3 regions of the Escherichia sp. B1147 genome follow, and region 1 is predicted to be linked to each of the others. Evidence: riboswitches for the same ligand, from Rfam matches in the RefSeq annotation. Region 1 holds a riboswitch; each other region holds the start of a gene.

Evidence for each region. Region 1 has a riboswitch for thiamine pyrophosphate ahead of thiB (thiamine ABC transporter substrate binding subunit). Riboswitches for the same ligand answer to the same signal wherever they lie in the genome.
Region 2: it holds a riboswitch for thiamine pyrophosphate, as region 1 does, so the genes downstream of both, thiM (hydroxyethylthiazole kinase) here and thiB (thiamine ABC transporter substrate binding subunit) in region 1, are expected to answer to the same signal.
Region 3: it holds a riboswitch for thiamine pyrophosphate, as region 1 does, so the genes downstream of both, thiC (phosphomethylpyrimidine synthase ThiC) here and thiB (thiamine ABC transporter substrate binding subunit) in region 1, are expected to answer to the same signal.

The regions. Positions count from the first base shown of each region.
Region 1 covers NZ_LFHY01000002.1:146,942-151,357, forward strand. The annotation lists gene leuC (3-isopropylmalate dehydratase large subunit) at 1-262, shown strand, start outside; gene leuD (3-isopropylmalate dehydratase small subunit) at 273-878, shown strand; gene sgrT (glucose uptake inhibitor SgrT) at 984-1,115, opposite strand; gene sgrR (DNA-binding transcriptional regulator SgrR) at 1,204-2,859, shown strand; TPP riboswitch at 2,893-2,992, shown strand; gene thiB (thiamine ABC transporter substrate binding subunit) at 3,023-4,006, shown strand; gene thiP (thiamine/thiamine pyrophosphate ABC transporter permease ThiP) at 3,982-4,416, shown strand, end outside.
Region 2 covers NZ_LFHY01000005.1:492,090-496,505, reverse strand. The annotation lists gene A9180_RS05460 (GntR family transcriptional regulator) at 1-229, opposite strand, end outside; gene A9180_RS05455 (glycoside hydrolase family 25 protein) at 281-1,099, opposite strand; gene thiD (bifunctional hydroxymethylpyrimidine kinase/phosphomethylpyrimidine kinase) at 1,165-1,965, opposite strand; gene thiM (hydroxyethylthiazole kinase) at 1,962-2,750, opposite strand; TPP riboswitch at 2,785-2,881, opposite strand; gene rcnR (Ni(II)/Co(II)-binding transcriptional repressor RcnR) at 2,973-3,245, opposite strand; gene rcnA (nickel/cobalt efflux protein RcnA) at 3,366-4,178, shown strand; gene rcnB (Ni(II)/Co(II) efflux transporter accessory subunit RcnB) at 4,396-4,416, shown strand, end outside.
Region 3 covers NZ_LFHY01000023.1:22,372-26,787, forward strand. The annotation lists gene thiE (thiamine phosphate synthase) at 1-274, opposite strand, end outside; gene thiC (phosphomethylpyrimidine synthase ThiC) at 274-2,169, opposite strand; TPP riboswitch at 2,249-2,349, opposite strand; gene A9180_RS20890 (Rsd/AlgQ family anti-sigma factor) at 2,401-2,877, opposite strand; gene nudC (NAD(+) diphosphatase) at 2,972-3,745, shown strand; gene hemE (uroporphyrinogen decarboxylase) at 3,785-4,416, shown strand, end outside.

The DNA of each region.
Region 1 (4,416 bases):
TCCGGTAAAAGCCCAGGCGGAAGCGGAAGGTCTGGACAAAATCTTTATCGAAGCCGGTTTTGAATGGCGCTTGCCAGGCTGCTCAATGTGTCTGGCGATGAACAACGACCGTCTGAATCCGGGCGAACGCTGTGCCTCCACCAGCAACCGTAACTTTGAAGGCCGCCAGGGGCGCGGTGGACGTACGCATCTGGTCAGCCCGGCAATGGCTGCCGCCGCTGCCGTTACCGGTCATTTCGCCGACATTCGCAACATCAAATAAGGAAACCATCATGGCAGAGAAATTTATCAAACACACTGGCCTGGTTGTTCCGCTGGATGCCGCCAATGTCGATACCGATGCGATTATCCCGAAACAGTTTTTACAGAAAGTGACGCGTACTGGTTTTGGCGCGCATCTGTTTAACGACTGGCGTTTTCTGGATGGAAAAGGCCAGCAACCAAACCCGGAGTTCGTGCTGAACTTCCCGCAATATCAGGGCGCGTCGATTTTGCTGGCGCGGGAAAACTTCGGCTGTGGCTCCTCACGTGAGCACGCGCCGTGGGCGCTGACCGATTACGGTTTTAAAGTGGTGATTGCGCCCAGTTTCGCCGATATTTTCTATGGCAACAGCTTTAACAACCAACTGCTGCCGGTGAAATTAAGCGATGCCGAAGTGGATGAGCTGTTTGCGCTGGTGCAAGCCAATCCGGGGATTCATTTCGATGTGGATCTGGAAGCTCAGGAAGTGAAAGCGGGTGATAAAACTTATCGCTTTGCTATTGATGCCTTCCGCCGCCACTGCATGATGAACGGTCTGGACAGCATCGGGCTGACCTTGCAGCACGACGACGCCATTGCCATTTATGAAGAGAAGCAACCGGCGTTTATGCGTTAGTTTGTACGCCGTCCGGCTCAATCGCCAAAAAGAAAAAAGCCAGCAGGTATTCACTGCTGGCGTGGCGATTAACACCAATACTCAGTCACACATGATGTCCGCAAATCAGTAGTCAGAATCACTCCCCTCCCACTGCATCAGCTCTTCAAGCATGATTAATCGTTGTGGAACGCTTAACCAACGCAACCAGCACAACGTCGCTGTCGCGGTAAAATAGTGCTGATAAAACTGACGCATGGGACACCTCCTTGCTTCATCGTTAAGAATTATTGACTTAATATAGGGAAAATTAAATTGCTGACTTTTGCGCAGGAGTTCCCCTTTTATGCCTTCTGGTCGTCTGCAACAACAGTTCATCCGCCTGTGGCAATGCTGCGAGGGTAGATCGCAGGACACGACGCTCAACGAACTGGCAGAGTTATTGAGCTGCTCCCGCCGTCATATGCGCACCCTGCTCAACACCATGCAGGATCGCGGCTGGTTAACATGGGAAGCGGAAGTCGGGCGCGGTAAACGCTCGCGTCTGACATTCCTCTACACCGGGCTGGCGCTTCAGCAACAACGGGCGGAAGACCTGCTGGAGCAGGATCGCATTGACCAGTTGGTGCAGCTAGTCGGTGACAAAACTGCCGTGCGGCAAATGCTGATTTCTCATCTGGGACGCAGCTTCCGCCAGGGTCGGCACATCCTGCGTGTCCTCTACTATCGTCCGTTGCGCAACCTGCTACCCGGCAGCGCATTGCGCCGTTCTGAAACCCATATCGCCCGGCAAATCTTCAGTTCGCTCACGCGCGTAAATGAGGAAAATGGGGAACTGGAGGCAGATATAGCCCACCACTGGCAGCAAATTTCCCCACTCCACTGGCGCTTCTTTTTGCGCCCAGGGGTCCATTTTCATCATGGCCGTGAACTTGAAATGGACGATGTGATCGCCTCATTGAAACGGATCAATACGCTGCCGCTCTATTCCCACATTGCTGAAATTGTGTCGCCGACGCCCTGGACGCTGGATATCCATCTCACGCAGCCGGACCGCTGGTTGCCGTTATTGCTGGGGCAAGTTCCGGCGATGATCCTGCCACGTGAATGGGAAACCATCAGTAACTTTGCCAGCCATCCCATCGGCACCGGTCCATATGCGGTAATGCGTAACAGCAGCAATCAACTGAAAATTCAGGCATTCGACGATTTCTTCGGTTATCGGGCGCTAATCGACGAAGTTAACGTCTGGGTCTTGCCGGAAATTGCCGACGAGCCAGCCGGAGGGCTGATGCTGAAAGGACCACAGGGCGAGGAAAAAGAGATTGAAAGTCGCCTGGAGGAAGGCTGCTATTATTTACTGTTCGACAGTCGGACTCATCGCGGGGCGAATCAGCAAGTCAGAGACTGGATAAGCTATGTGCTTTCGCCGACCAATCTGGTTTATTTCGCCGAGGAACAGTACCAGCAACTGTGGTTTCCGGCCTATGGGCTGCTCCCCCGCTGGCACCATGCCCGCCCCACGCATTGCGAAAAGCCTGCCGGGCTGGAACATCTCACCCTGACATTTTATCAGGATCATATTGAACATCGGGTCATTGCCGGGATCATGCAGCAGATTCTGGCGAGTCATCAGGTTACGCTGGAAATCAAAGAGATCAGCTACGATCAGTGGCACGAAGGTGAGTTCGAAAGCGACATCTGGCTTAACAGCGCCAACTTTACGCTGCCGCTGGATTTTTCACTGTTCGCGCACTTGTGCGAAGTGCCGCTGCTGCAACACTGTATTCCTCTCGACTGGCAAGCCGACGCCGCCCGCTGGCGTAATGGTGAGATGAATCTGGCGAACTGGTGCCAACAGTTGGTCACCAGCAAAGCGATGGTGCCGCTTATCCATCACTGGTTGATCATTCAGGGGCAACGCAGTATGCGCGGCCTGCGTATGAATACCCTCGGCTGGTTCGATTTTAAATCAGCGTGGTTTGCGCCGCCGGATCCATGATTGCTGGTTGATAACAAAATCACTACACTAACGCCGTTCTCAACGGGGTGCCACGCAGACGCGTGCGCTGAGAAAATACCCGTCGAACCTGATCCGGATAACGCCGGCGAAGGGATTTGAGGCTCCTTCTCAAGTCCTTTGCCACTCTTTTTTGAGGTGCAAAGTGTTAAAAAAATGTCTTCCCCTGCTGTTGCTGTGCACAGCGCCCGTTTTCGCTAAACCCGTTCTGACTGTTTATACCTACGACTCCTTCGCTGCCGACTGGGGGCCAGGTCCGGTAGTCAAAAAAGCCTTTGAAGCCGACTGTAATTGCGAACTGAAACTGGTGGCGCTGGAAGATGGCGTCTCACTGCTCAACCGTCTGCGGATGGAAGGCAAAAACAGCAAAGCTGATGTGGTGCTGGGGCTGGATAACAATTTGTTAGATGCAGCCAGCAAAACCGGACTGTTCGCCAAAAGTGGCGTGCCAGCGGATGCCGTTAACGTTCCCGGCGGCTGGAATAATGACACTTTCGTACCATTTGATTACGGCTACTTCGCCTTCGTCTATGACAAGAACAAACTGAAAAATCCGCCGCAAAGCCTGAAAGAACTGGTTGAGAGCGATCAGAACTGGCGGGTGATTTATCAGGATCCACGCACCAGTACGCCGGGCCTGGGTCTGCTGCTGTGGATGCAAAAAGTCTATGGCGATGACGCCCCACAAGCCTGGCAGAAGCTGGCGAAGAAAACCGTCACAGTCACCAAAGGCTGGAGCGAAGCCTACGGCCTGTTTTTAAAAGGCGAAAGCGATCTGGTATTGAGCTACACCACTTCTCCGGCTTATCACATTCTCGAAGAGAAAAAAGATAACTACGCCGCCGCGAACTTTAGCGAAGGCCACTATCTGCAAGTGGAAGTTGCCGCCCGCACCGCTGCCAGCAAGCAGCCGGAGCTGGCGCAAAAATTCCTTCAGTTTATGGTTTCTCCGGCTTTCCAGAATGCGATCCCAACCGGCAACTGGATGTATCCGGTGGCAAACGTCGCGCTACCTGCCGGATTTGAACAACTGACCAAACCGGCCACCACGCTGGAGTTCACGCCCGCCGAAGTGGCGGCACAACGTCAGACATGGATTAGCGAATGGCAACGCGCCGTCACCCGTTAATTCCCGGCTGGTTAATTCCAGGTGTAAGCGCCGCCACGCTGGTGGTGGCGGTTGCGCTGGCGGCCTTTCTCGCCCTGTGGTGGAACGCGCCGCAGGGTGACTGGTCGGCCATCTGGCAGGATAGCTACCTGTGGCATGTGGTGCGCTTCTCCTTCTGGCAGGCGTTTCTCTCGGCGCTGCTATCTGTCGTACCGGCGATATTCCTTGCCCGCGCCCTCTATCGCAGGCGCTTTCCTGGACGCCTGGCGATGTTGCGTCTGTGCGCAATGACCTTGATCCTCCCGGTGCTGGTTGCCGTTTTCGGCATTCTTAGCGTCTATGGCCGCCATGGCTGGCTGGCATCGCTCTGGCAATCGCTTGGTCTGGAGTGGACCTTTTCGCCCTACGGCCTGCAAGGCATTTTGCTGGCG
Region 2 (4,416 bases), on a different contig from region 1:
CCACGCCCTCTTCTTCCAGCGTCTGCATCGCTTTGCGCACCGTAATACGCGAAACGCCGGTTAACTGACTTAAATCGCGCTCGCCGGGTAAAATATTGCCATGCTCCAGCACTCCGCTGCGTACGGCATTTTTTACCGTTTCCGCAAACTTAATATAAAGCGGCGTGTTGTCCGCCGCTAAAATACGTTCGTTCAGTTGGGCGATAAGCTGGGTATGCGCTTGTTCCATTTGTCTTTTTCCTGCCGGGGAATCTGGTAGGAGTATATCACTGCTGGTTATTTAAGGCGTTTCTTTAATGCCATCAACGAAAGCCTGCAACTCCTCCGCTGTGCCATTAAACACATTAAAATCCACCGGGCCATTAATGCCATCTACCTGTCCACGGTCGGAATGCTGCCAGAAACGCCAGGCCATGCCGTCATTGTCCGGACGACGTTGATAATAGTGAGCCACCCACCACGGATATTCATTGAAATAGCCCGCCAGATTCGTGTGATAAAAAACGGCTCCGGAGTAAATAATCGGCTTTTTTCCCGTGCTTTTTTCGACCATTTTTAGCCACTGACTTACCCGCTTGCGTAATTCCTTCGCCGATAATTTTCCCCGTTCTTCTACGTCCAGTACCGCGGGGAGATCGCCTTGAGAGAAATCCACCGTTTGCAGAAATAATTGCGCCTGATCGGTGGCGGATACCGACGGAGAAAAATAATGATACGCGCCACGCAGCAGGCCATTTTGACGGCTTTGACGCCAGTTACGCGAAAAATAGGGGTCCACCAGGTTTTCGCCTTCCGTCGCCTTAATAAAAGCAAACTGTAAGCGGATACCGTTGTCGCGCATTTTTGCGACACGCTGCCAGTCGATCCGCGCCTGCCAGCGTGAAACATCAATACCGTGAATGGTGTAATTGGCAGGAATGCGAATAGCAAAAGATTTGACCGGACGATAGCCATAAAAGTAGATGTAGTCTTTAATCTGAATTGCTGTCGAATAGAAAAAATTCACCGTCTGGCCAGGATGAATCGCAACAATGGAAATTAGCCCCAGAGTGCATAGCAAAGCGGTGAATTTTTTTCGACTGGCGATTCTTAGCTGCATTGGTTTCATCCCTGAATTTCAGCGCGAAAAAGCTGAAAAATGCCAAAGCAGCTATAGTACGGTGCTCACCACCACGCGTGAAAGTGGTGAACCGGACCAATCCCGTGACCGACTTCCAGCGTGTCTGCCTGCGCTAACGCCGCTGAAAGCCAGCTTTTTGCTTCCTGAACGGTGTCGCCCCAGTTTGTATGGCGCAGACGCAATGCCGCCAGCGCCGCAGAGAGCGTACAACCCGTGCCATGGGTGTTTTTGGTCATAATGCGCGGCGCGGTAAACCGCTGTTCGCCGTCGCGAGTAAACAGCCAATCCGGGCTTTGCTCATCATCCAGATGACCGCCTTTCATCAGCACTGCACCGCAGCCCATCGCCAACAGTGCTCGCCCCTGCTCCCGCATTTCCTGTTCGTTATGCGCATGTGGCGCGTCGAGCAAGGCGGCAGCTTCGGGCAAGTTTGGCGTTATTAATGAAACCCGTGGCAATAATCGACTGCGCAGCGTGGCAACCGCCGAAGGTGAAAGTAGCGGGTCGCCGCTTTTTGCCTGCATGACGGTATCCAGTACCACGTTTTGGATCTGGTAACGTTGCAGCCGTTCTGCCACCGCTTCAACGATATCGGTTTCCGCCAGCATGCCGATTTTGGTGGTGTCGATTCGTACATCGCTGAACACCGAATCAAGTTGTGCAGCGACAAAATCAGGCTCAATGCGATACACCGACTGTACGCCACGGGTATTTTGCGCCACCAGCGCGGTGATTACCGAGCAACCGTACGCACCTAGCGCCGAGAAGGTTTTAAGATCGGCCTGAATTCCTGCACCACCACTCGGATCAGTACCGGCAATCGTCAGAGCGTTAATCCGTTTCATGCCAGTACCTCCTGCGTCAATTGCCAGAGCGCATCAAGGAAATGTGGAACAAAACTGCCCGGCCCCTCGCTTCTGGCGACTGCGCGCTCTCCGGCTTGTTTCATCCAGTGACAGCCAGATGCGACGTTTTCCAGCGTATCGCCAGGTAATGCACAACAGGCAGCAACAACCGCCGATAATGCACAGCCAGTTCCTACCACTTTGGTCATTAACGGATCGCCGCCGTGAATACCAACGGTGCGACGACCATCGGTAATATAATCCACCTCGCCAGTGACCACGACGACTGCGCCAGTTTCCAGAGCCAGAGTTTGCGCAGCAGGCAATGCGCTTACTGTGGCGTCAGTGGTATCCACACCACGGCCACCATTGGAAATGCCCGCTAATGCCATGATTTCCGATGCATTACCGCGTATCGCTGCCGGTTTAAAAGATAAAAGTTCATGACAAAAACGGCGACGATAATCGAGCGCACCAACCGCGACCGGATCAAGCGTCCAGGGCGTTTGGGAGTGTTTTGCATGTTCAACGGCGGCACGCATCGCCCGTGCGCGTGGCTGCGTCAGTGTGCCAACGTTAATCAGCAAAGCACTGGCGATGGCCGAAAATTGACTGGCCTCTTCGGTTTCGATAACCATCGCTGGCGATGCACCGAGCGCCAGCAAGGTATTGGCAGTAAAGGTTTGCACCACATCATTGGTCATGCAATGCACAAGGGGGGAATGTTGGTGAAAAAGGTGTAACGCGTGCGCAGGTTGCGCCGGACTCAGCAGGTCGATTTGCATAGTTTGCTCCTGCCATAACGTGAAGAAGCAATGACCTGGCGGCCTGTGACTTCCCTACGCTGGCATTATCCAGATCAGGTGATACGGGTATTTCTCAGCCTTCACGCAGAAGGGCACCCCGAGTCGTTTAGTTGCGATGATGAATCGCAGATGAGGATGGTAATGTCCCGCGCACACGTTGTAAACGAGGAAAAACGGCGGTATTACAATAATGTTGTGAAATTATTTGATATAAGAATCCAGCACCTTAAGAACAACATCCAGGTCTTCTTCACGCTTTAGCTCATCCCCCTGGTGAACTATGTGTTCCGTCAGATGACCTTTAATCACTTCCCGCATCAAACCGTTTACCGCACCACGGATAGCGGCAATCTGTTGTAGAACGGCAGCGCATTCGTGCGGCTCGTCGAGCATTTTCTTGAGCGCGACGACCTGTCCCTGAATCTTACTGGCGCGTGCTTTCAGTTTCTGTTTATCGCGAATGGTATGAGACATGGTAACACCTGGTTAACAAGATCATGGAAAATCATAGCACTACTAATCTACTGGGGGGTAGTATCATGTACTGGGGGGGAGTAGAATCAGGCCGCCGACTTAATACTAAGAATTATTATCATGACCGAATTTACCACTCTTCTTCAGCAAGGAAACGCCTGGTTTTTCATCCCCAGCGCCATCTTACTTGGTGCGCTACATGGTCTGGAGCCAGGACACTCAAAAACGATGATGGCGGCGTTTATTATCGCCATTAAAGGCACCATCAAACAGGCGGTGATGCTTGGACTGGCGGCAACCATATCGCATACCGTGGTAGTCTGGTTGATTGCTTTTGGTGGGATGGTGATAAGCAAACGCTTTACTGCGCAGTCAGCGGAACCGTGGCTCCAGCTGATTTCCGCGGTGATCATTATTGGCACCGCGTTCTGGATGTTCTGGCGCACCTGGCGCGGCGAACGAAGCTGGCTTGAGAATATGCACGGGCATGATCATGAACATCATCACGACCACGAACATCACCACCATCATGAACATAGCGACAGCGAAGAGTATCAGGATGCCCATGCACGAGCCCATGCCAATGACATTAAACGCCGCTTCGATGGCAGAGAAGTGACCAACTGGCAAATTTTATTGTTTGGTTTAACAGGTGGACTGATCCCCTGCCCAGCGGCAATTACCGTGCTATTGATTTGCATTCAGTTGAAAGCCCTGACACTGGGCGCAACACTGGTCGTCAGTTTCAGCATTGGCCTGGCGTTAACGCTGGTCACCGTAGGCGTTGGGGCGGCAATCAGTGTTCAACAGGTTGCAAAACGCTGGCGCGGATTTAACACTGTCGCTAAACGCGCCCCCTATTTCTCCAGTCTGTTAATTGGCTTAGTCGGGTTGTATATGGGAGTGCATGGCTTTATGGGTATTATGAGATAAAACAATTACCTGGGCTTCGCTATCCCTTTAGCCCAGGATGATTCTTAAATCAACTTATTCCGCTGACTTCTCGTTCAATGAGGATGCTTTTGCTGCATCCTTTCATTTACACTTTTTACGAAATCATGGGATCACTAACAAAATATCTCTTGTCGGTTATATTGTATGGCAGGAAAGATATGCGACTGATTTTACTGATCCCCAAAGTGGAGAGTATATGACCATAAAAAATAAGATG
Region 3 (4,416 bases), on a different contig from region 1:
CTTGCAAATCTTCCTGCCCCAAATGGACGCCATACGCCTGATGCTTAATCGCCAACCGCCAGTAATCGTTGATAAACAGCCGCGCGTTATAGCGGCGGCCCAGCGCAATTGCCGCCACGACATCGGCTTCCACCTCTTCATCGCGCTGATCTTTGATGCGTAGCTGGAGAGTACGCACGCCTGCATCCAGCAGGCGTTCGATCCACTGTACGCTGTCCACTACCGGGTACAGTCCTAAACGAAAAGGTACGGGAGGAAAATCAGGCTGATACATCACGCTTCCTCCTTACGCAGGTAGATTTCCCCGCCTCTGGCGCGGAAGTTCTCTGACATATCCGCCATTCCCACTTCAATGGTTTGCGCGGCGGCGTAATCACGTACTTCCTGGCTGATTTTCATCGAGCAGAATTTCGGCCCACACATGGAGCAAAAATGGGCGACTTTGCCGGATTCTTGCGGCAGGGTTTCATCGTGATAAGCGCGGGCGGTAAACGGGTCGAGGGCCAGATTAAACTGGTCTTCCCAGCGAAATTCGAAGCGGGCTTTCGACATGGCGTTATCGCGAATTTGCGCACCCGGATGCCCTTTCGCCAGGTCGGCGGCGTGGGCAGCAATCTTATAGGTGATAAGCCCCTGCTTAACATCTTCTTTATTAGGCAGACCCAGATGCTCTTTTGGCGTTACGTAACAAAGCATCGCGCAGCCAAACCAGCCAATCATCGCCGCGCCAATCCCTGACGTGAAGTGGTCATAGCCCGGCGCAATGTCGGTGGTCAGCGGCCCGAGGGTATAGAACGGCGCTTCATGGCAGCGCTCTAACTCCTCGGTCATATTGCGGCGGATCATCTGCATCGGCACATGCCCCGGGCCTTCAATCATCACCTGCACGTCATATTCCCAGGCGATTTTGGTCAGTTCGCCCAGCGTATGCAGCTCGGCAAACTGCGCTTCATCGTTGGCGTCCTGAATAGAACCGGGACGCAGGCCGTCGCCCAATGACAGCGAAACGTCATAAGCGGCACAGATTTCACAAATTTCGCGGAAGTGTTGATAGAGGAAATTTTCCTGATGGTGGGAGAGGCACCATTTCGCCATAATCGAACCGCCGCGCGACACAATACCGGTCAGACGTTTGGCGGTCATCGGCACGTAGCGCAGCAGCACGCCCGCATGGATAGTGAAGTAATCCACTCCCTGCTCGGCCTGTTCCAGCAGTGTGTCGCGGAACGTTTCCCAGGTAAGATCTTCAGCGATCCCGTTAACTTTCTCCAGCGCCTGGTAGATCGGCACAGTACCGATCGGCACCGGGCTGTTACGCAAAATCCACTCGCGGGTTTCGTGAATATAGCGACCGGTGGAGAGATCCATCACCGTATCCGCTCCCCAGCGCGTGGACCACACCAGTTTTTCCACTTCTTCTTCGATGGAAGAGGTGACCGCCGAGTTGCCGATATTGGCGTTAACTTTTACCAGGAAGTTGCGACCAATGATCATCGGCTCCGATTCCGGATGATTGATATTAGCAGGGATAATGGCACGTCCGGCAGCGACTTCATCACGGACAAATTCCGCGGTGATATTTTCCGGCAGGCGAGCACCAAAGCTCATTCCAGGATGCTGGTGGCGCAAAACTTCGCTACGAATGCGCTCGCGTCCCATATTCTCGCGAATGGCGATGAATTCCATCTCCGGTGTGATGATGCCCTGACGGGCGTAGTGCAACTGCGTGACGCGGCGGCCTGCTTTGGCGCGTTTTGGCGTTAATACGCCGCTAAAACGCAGCTCGTCGAGGCCATCATCTGCCAGCCGCGCTTTGCTGTAATCGGAACTGCGCACGGTGAGTTCTTCGGTATCGCCGCGCGCCTCGATCCACGGCTGACGCAGCTTTGCCAGCCCTTGCTGCACGTTAATGGCGATCTGCGGATCGCCATACGGGCCGGAGGTGTCGTAGACCGGAATCGCTTCGTTTTCTTCGTACTGCGGCTGTTCTTTGCTGCCGCCAATTAGCGTCGGGTTAAGCTGGATCTCACGCATTGGCACACGCACGCCGGGATGTGTGCCGGTGATGTAAATGCGTTTTGAGTTGGGAAAGGCGGTGCCTTCCAGGGTGTCGATAAAATGTTGGGCCTGGGCGCGCTGTTCGCGGCGGGTCAGTTTTGTTGCAGACATAGCTCATTCCAAAAGTTAAGGACGTGGCTTGTCAGACGACGGATGAAGCAAGAGACGATCGCCGCAAAGGCGATGCGATAGCAGATTAACTCTTGTTCCCTTCGCAGGTATTAGCCTGATCAGGTTCCGCGGATCCCGAATGAACGGTCTCAGCCAGTTAAGGCACTCCGACAAGAAATTAGCCCCGCAAACGGGGCATTGAATGTAAATTACGCGTTAACAGCGCAGAACTCAAGCAGGATGTTTGACGCGAGCGGCGTCAAGCACCAGCAGAATCAGCTTATCTTCCAGTACGAAGCGTGCTTCCAGCGCCTCGCCGATGTCAGATAAAACCTGTTGAAACTCAAGGTAATTATCATGATCGATGGCGGTTTCCAGGCTGGAATCATAGTAATCCATAATCTGTTGCGTGTTGGCTTCCAGCTGCGGCCAAATCTTCGCGGCATGAGCGAGTTGCCCGTTGCCTTCTAGTTTATGAAGAATGCGTTCATAAATACTGAAATGTCCAGCAGACAGGTAGTCGACCAGACTCTGGCAAAAATCATCAAGGGCTTTTTCATTCAGCCTCATGTACGATTCTTTGCCAGGCTTAATGCCAACCAGATTGTAGTAAGCCACGAGCAGATGCTTACGTACATGTAGCCAGCGATCAACCAGTTTGTTACTTCCTCTGACGTGCTCCGTCAGGTTATCGAGCTGGTTAAGCATGATTGACTCCGCAAGTTTGTATTCAAAAACTGCTCAGTGAGAAATGTAAAAACCATGTTAAACATGCCAGTGATGCAAAGGTAGTGCAAGAGCTATGGATCGTATAATTGAAAAATTAGATCACGGCTGGTGGGTAGTCAGTCATGAACAAAAATTATGGTTGCCGAAGGGAGAATTACCATACGGCGAAGCGGCAAATTTCGATCTTGTGGGTCAGCGCGCACTGCATATAGGCGAATGGCAGGGAGAACCTGTTTGGCTAGTGCAACAGCAGCGTCGTCACGATATGGGATCGGTACGTCAGGTGATTGATCTGGATGTTGGGCTGTTTCAACTGGCTGGGCGCGGTGTGCAACTGGCGGAGTTTTACCGCTCACATAAATATTGCGGCTACTGCGGCCATGAGATGTATCCGAGCAAAACCGAATGGGCAATGCTGTGCAGTCACTGCCGTGAGCGTTACTATCCACAAATTGCCCCCTGCATTATCGTTGCCATCCGTCGCGATGATTCGATCCTTCTTGCCCAGCATACCCGCCATCGAAACGGTGTCCATACGGTACTTGCCGGATTCGTTGAAGTGGGCGAAACCCTCGAGCAGGCAGTCGCGCGGGAAGTGATGGAAGAGAGCGGAATTAAAGTCAAAAATCTGCGTTATGTGACCTCCCAACCGTGGCCGTTTCCTCAGTCTTTAATGACCGCGTTTATGGCGGAATATGACAGCGGCGATATCGTCATTGACCCGAAAGAATTGCTTGAGGCGAACTGGTATCGCTATGACGATTTGCCGTTACTCCCGCCGCCCGGCACCGTGGCGCGCCGTCTGATAGAAGATACGGTGGCGATGTGTCGGGCAGAGTATGAGTGATGATACACTGACCGCCTGACGCACTAAGGAACAGCCAAAATGACCGAACTTAAAAACGATCGTTATCTGCGGGCGCTGTTGCGCCAGCCCGTTGATGTCACTCCAGTATGGATGATGCGCCAGGCGGGCCGCTATCTACCGGAATACAAAGCCACCCGCGCCCAGGCGGGCGATTTTATGTCGCTTTGCAAAAACGCCGAGCTGGCGTGCGAAGTGACTTTGCAACCGCTGCGTCGCTATCCGCTGGATGCGGCGATCCTCTTTTCCGATATCCTCACCGTTCCGGACGCGATGGGGTTAGGGCTCTATTTTGAAGCCGGAGAAGGTCCGCGTTTTACCTCGCCAGTCACCTGCAAAGCTGACGTCGATAAACTGCCAATACCGGACCCGGAAGATGAGCTGGGTTACGTGATGAACGCGGTGCGTACCATTCGCCGCGAACTGAAAGGCGAAGTGCCGCTGATTGGTTTTTCCGGCAGTCCGTGGACGCTGGCGACCTACATGGTGGAAGGCGGCAGCAGCAAAGCTTTCACCGTGATCAAAAAAATGATGTATGCCGAGCCGCAGGCGCTGCACGCGCTACTCGATAAACTGGCGAAAAGCGTCACTCTGTATCTGAACGCGCAGATTAAAGCCGGTGCTCAGGCAGTGATGATTTTCGACACCTGGGG